Regions from separate parts of the Sphingomonas sp. PvP018 genome, predicted to be linked through region 1. Evidence: riboswitches for the same ligand, from Rfam matches in the RefSeq annotation. Region 1 holds a riboswitch; the other holds the start of a gene.
The links. A riboswitch is a leader RNA that binds a small molecule or an ion and turns the genes downstream of it on or off. The one in region 1 is predicted to bind cobalamin.
Positions count from the first base shown of each region.

Region 2: another riboswitch for cobalamin. It lies ahead of J3A66_RS03225 (TonB-dependent receptor); the one in region 1 lies ahead of J3A66_RS18545 (TonB-dependent receptor).

Region 1 is NZ_JAGIOU010000002.1:95,887-98,338, forward strand. Features, by position in the region: gene J3A66_RS18540 (ATP-binding cassette domain-containing protein) at 1-304, opposite strand, end outside; cobalamin riboswitch at 508-749, shown strand; partial or broken gene J3A66_RS18545 (TonB-dependent receptor) at 1,164-2,452, shown strand, end outside.
Region 2 is NZ_JAGIOU010000001.1:769,889-772,340, forward strand. Features, by position in the region: gene J3A66_RS03225 (TonB-dependent receptor) at 1-1,093, opposite strand, end outside; cobalamin riboswitch at 1,276-1,509, opposite strand; gene J3A66_RS03230 (CoA ester lyase) at 1,568-2,392, opposite strand; gene J3A66_RS03235 (MaoC family dehydratase) at 2,389-2,452, opposite strand, start outside.

The DNA of each region.
Region 1 (2,452 bases):
CATTCTCAACAGCGCTCAGATGCTCGTACAGCGCGACGTTCTCGGGGAGATAGGCAATGCGTCGGCGTGCCGCGTCAGCGTCCGCACCTGGATCGATGCCGCAGACTGCGATCTGTCCTGCATCGGCACGCACAAAGCCGAGCAAAGCGGACAGGGTGGTCGACTTGCCCGCTCCGTTGCCACCCAGCAATGCCGTGATGCTGCTGGCGGGAACATCGAGCGATAGACCGTCGAGAACGCGATGGTTGCCGTAGGCAACCGCCAGTTCGTGGATAGCAATAGGGTTACCGTTATTATCGGGCATAAGCCTCAATCTAGCTGCGACATGATATAGCGTATCATACGATGTTGTTGCCGCGTTGCAACAGGAGCGGTCCGTCCGCTATTAGAAAAGCAGGTTGCGCTAGAGGACGCCGCCTGAACGCTACACCGTGACGTTCGGTTATGGCGATTGCCCAAGAGCATTGATCGGGATACATCAGCGCCGCTGACCTGCTTTTTGAAGCAGGCTGGCATGATCGCGTCGGTGTCCTGAGAGGGGCTTAATAGGGAACGCGGTGAGGGTGGTTCGCCGCCTGAATCCGGGGCTGTCCCTGCAACTGTAAGCGGCGAGCGCGATGCATATCGCTTCTTCCTTCACAGGGAGGGGCAGCCACTGGGCCGGACGTTCTGTCATAAAGGCCTGGGAAGGCCGTGCATCGTGTGATGACCTGTGAGCCAGGAGACCTGCCGGCGTCTGGTCGCTCTTGCCTGGCCCAGGGGGTGGCCGCGGCACGGTACTCCGTCGAGCGACGACGTGTGCGGTGGGGACCGCACGGGCATGCGTGCCGGTCGCAATCGCGTCCGGCTGGCGCGGATGTCGGCCGTTCGCGGGAGGTCCCTGCCGGGTTCGCCAGACGCCCGGGGGATTACCGTAATGCCGTTCCTATTGTCTCGCCTCGCGCTCGCGGGGGCTATTCTGTCGCCTGTCTTCGCAGCACCGCTCGACGCGCAGACCGCGCCGGATCCCGATACCAGGGACATCCTGGTCGTCGGACAGCATGCCCAGGGCACGCTCACCACGCCGAATGCGACCGGCAGCCGCCTGGGCCTCACGCCGCTCGAGACTCCCGCGACGCTCTCGGTCATCGACGGCGCCACGATCCGCGCGTGGCGACCTGTCCGTGATCGACGCGACGAGCCGCGCACCGGGCATCAGCAACGCGGGCAATCCCGGCAATGGCGGCACCGCACTCGCCGCGCGGGGCTTCAGCGGTCAGGGCTCCGTACTCCAGCTGATCGACGGCATCAGGCTGTTCCCGGCTGCCGGCACGATCACCTTTCCGACCGATCCGTGGATGGTCGAGCGGATCGACATCCTGAGCGGCCCGGCCTCGGTGCTCTACGGCCAGGGCGCACTGGGCGGCGCGGTGAATGTCCTGATGCGCAAACCCGATACGCAGCGGACGCACGTGGAGGGGGAGATCGGCTATGGCTCGCAGGACAGCTTCCATGTCGCGGCGGGTGCAGGGGGGCCGGTCACCGAGCGCCTCTCCTACCGCATCGACGGCAGCTATCGCCGATCGGACGGCTATGTCGATCGCGGCCAGTCGCGCAGCGATGCCGTGTCGGGCACGCTGCGCTGGGCGCCGACCGACACGCTCGTCGTCACCGCGCGGGACGATTATGGCGACCAGAAGCCGATGCGCTATTTCCGCACGCCGCTGATCGACGGTCGGCTCGACGACCGCATCCGGGAACGCAACTACAACACCCGCGACGGCGTCATCCGCTACCGGGACAACCGCACCAGCCTGCAGATCGACTGGACGCCGAGCGATGCGGTCGCCGTCAGCAACCAGGCCTATCGCCTCACCTCCAAACGCTCCTGGCTCAATCTCGAAACCTATTGCTGGGTCGCCGCAGACGGGGTCTGCGCCAACGGCAGTGGCAACACCGGCACACCCGGCGGCGTCCTGCGCACCGACATGACCGGCATCGTCCACGACCAGACGCAGTGGGGCGATCAGGGCAGCGTGACGCTGCGAACAGGCATCGCCGATGGCGTCGGCAACGACCTTGTCATGGGCTTCGACGTCAACCTCATCAAACTGACCTACTCCCACAATTTCGGGTCTGATCCCCAGGTCTCGGAGGTCGATCCCTTCGCGTTCGATCCCGGTCTGGTCGTCGATACGCAGGGGATCGCACCGCGCTATCGGACGCGGACCACCGAATATGCCGTCTTCGCCGAGGACCGGCTTAAGCTCGGCACGCACGTCTCGATCGTCGGCGGCGTGCGCTACGAGCGCGACGCGATCCGCCGCTGGTCGATCGACTATCCAGGCGGCGCCAGCACTGAGACGTTCGCACTCGACAAGCGGCTGCACAATGTGACTTGGCGGGTCGGGAGCGTCTATCAGCCGATCCCGACGGTGTCGCTCTATGCGCAATATGCCACCGGCGTGGACCC
Region 2 (2,452 bases), on a different contig from region 1:
CCGGACTAAGCGTCTGAAATTCCTCACGCTCGACATCGACTGCGGCGGTCAGCCGATGCCGGATGCGATCGGTGCCGAACCGGAAGGCGCTTTCGAACGATCCCTTGTACCGGCGTCCCTTGTTGCCGAAGCTCAAGGCATCGTCGACCAGCGCCCGGCGTGTCGTATCGGCAAACTGGCCGCTGAGCGCATTCGTCCAGCGGCCATCCGCCAGCGCGAGTTCGGCGCGAACCAGCCCGTAATATGCCTCGACCGTGCTGCGCGCGCCTGGCGTATCGACGATCGTGCCGAACTGCGGGCCGCTCAATGCCGTGTCGTTGCTGTCGGCATCGGTATAGCTATAGCGCCCGACGCCCGTGACCTTCAGCGTGTCGGTCGGCGACCAGCTGAGCTTGCCCGTCGCGCCGACGCTCTTCGCGCCGATGTCGCGAGATCCGCCCCGTGCGGTCGGCGTGCCGTCGGTGAGGTAGGTCGAGCTCGACAGCGCGTAATCGAGATTGCCCGCCACGCCCGCGACCCGGGCGCCTCCCGAAAACGTGCCGAACGATCCCCCTTCGGCCCGCAGTGATACGCCCGGGGCCTCCGCGCCGCTCAGCGTGAGATACTGGATGACGCCGCCGATCGCGTCAGACCCGTACAGCGCCGATTGCTGGCCGCGCAGCACCTCGACCCGGGCCGCTTCGTCGGCGATCAGCGTGCCGAAGTCATATTCGCCCTGATAGGGATCGGACACTTCGATCCCGTCGATCAGCACGAGCACGTGATTGCCCTCCGACCCACGGATCCGGACCTGCGTCGTCCCCCCGACCGCGCCGGTCCGGCTGACCGCCAGTCCGGGGACGTCGCGTAGCACGTCGGACACGATCCGGGTCTGCCGCTGGTCGAGCGTGGCGGCGTCCAGCACCGTCACCGACGCCCCGAGCTGATCGGCGGGAACCGCGTCCCCCGATCGCGATGCGGTAACCACCAGCTCGGCGTCACCCGCTGCCGCCTCGCCCGTGCCCGCAGTAACCGGATCAGGCTCGGCCGCGGCCGGCGATGCAAAGGCCGTGGCGGTGGCGAGCGCCACAAGCGAAACGAAAACTCTGGTCATGAAACGATACCCCCGGCGTCACGAGCAACCGGCCGGGGCCTGCCGTCCGATGCTACGGACAGCCGGCGCAACGCTTGGGGTGTACACCGAACCGCACCCGCCCACGCGCACCGATGCGGCCCCCGCCGCATGGTTCGTCGCTCAGACGGAGTACCGTGCCGCGGTCATCCCCTGGACCATGGCAAGAGCGACCGAGCGCCGGCAGGTCTCCTGGCTCGCGGGTCGACGCCCGATACGCGACCTTCCCGGGCCCTGCGCTTGCGCTCAGGCCTAGTGGTCGTCCCCCCGTGATGAAGGGACATGCGCACCGCGCTCACCGCTTACAGTTGCAGGGACAGCCGCGGCATAAGGAGGATCGCCTCCCGCACCGCATTCCCTTTGAAGCCCCGAGGGGCACCGACGCGATCTGCGACCCCGGCCTTCACCGGTTTCGCAGGGCGACGGTAGCGCAGAAATTTCCTGCCGCCAATGGGCCTAGAGTCGCGCGAGGATCGCCCGCGCCTGGCGCAGGTGCGGCGCATCGATCATCCGCCCATCGAGCTGCAGCGCGCCCGCCTCGGGAGCTGCTGCAAACGCTGCGACGACGGCATGCGCGCGTGCAACGCTCGCCGCATCCGGCGTGAACGCGGCGTTGATCGTGGCGACCTGCGACGGGTGAATCGCCATCATGCCGGTGAAGCCGTCGCGGCTGCCACGCGCGGCATAGGCTGCCAACCCGTCAATGTCCGCGATTGCGGGATAGACCGTCTCGATCGCCGCGACGTCCGCCGCATGCGCGCCCAACAGCAGCAGCGACCGGACGAGCTTATAGGGTTCGGTATAGGACCCGTCGTCCTCCCGACTGGTCGCTGCGCCGATCGCCGCGGGCAGGTCCTCGGCGCCCCAAGTCAGGCCACATAACCGGTCGTTGACCCGCGCATATTCGCCCAGGGTGAAGATCGCGGCAGGCACTTCGGTCGCGATCGGCAGGATCGGCGGACAGTCATCGCCATAAGCCTCGACCAATGCGAGGACGGTCGCGGGTCCAGTCGCCTTGGGCAGCATGATTGCATCGGCACCCCTCGCGGCAGCGAGATCGTCGTCCAGCCACCCCGAGTCGATTGGATTGATCCGCACCATCCACACGACGTCGGTATGGTCCTGCAACGCGGCCCGGACCGCCTCGCGGGCAACAGCCTTACGGGAGAGCGCTACCGAATCCTCAAGATCGAGGATGATGGCATCCGCCCCGCTCGCCGCAGCCTTCGCAAAACGCTCGGGCCGGTCTGCAGGCACAAACAGCAGCGAGCGTAACCTCATGCCGGCGTCCGCAGCAGCAGTGCCGAGCGGAGGCACTGACAGACGATCTCGTCACGCTGG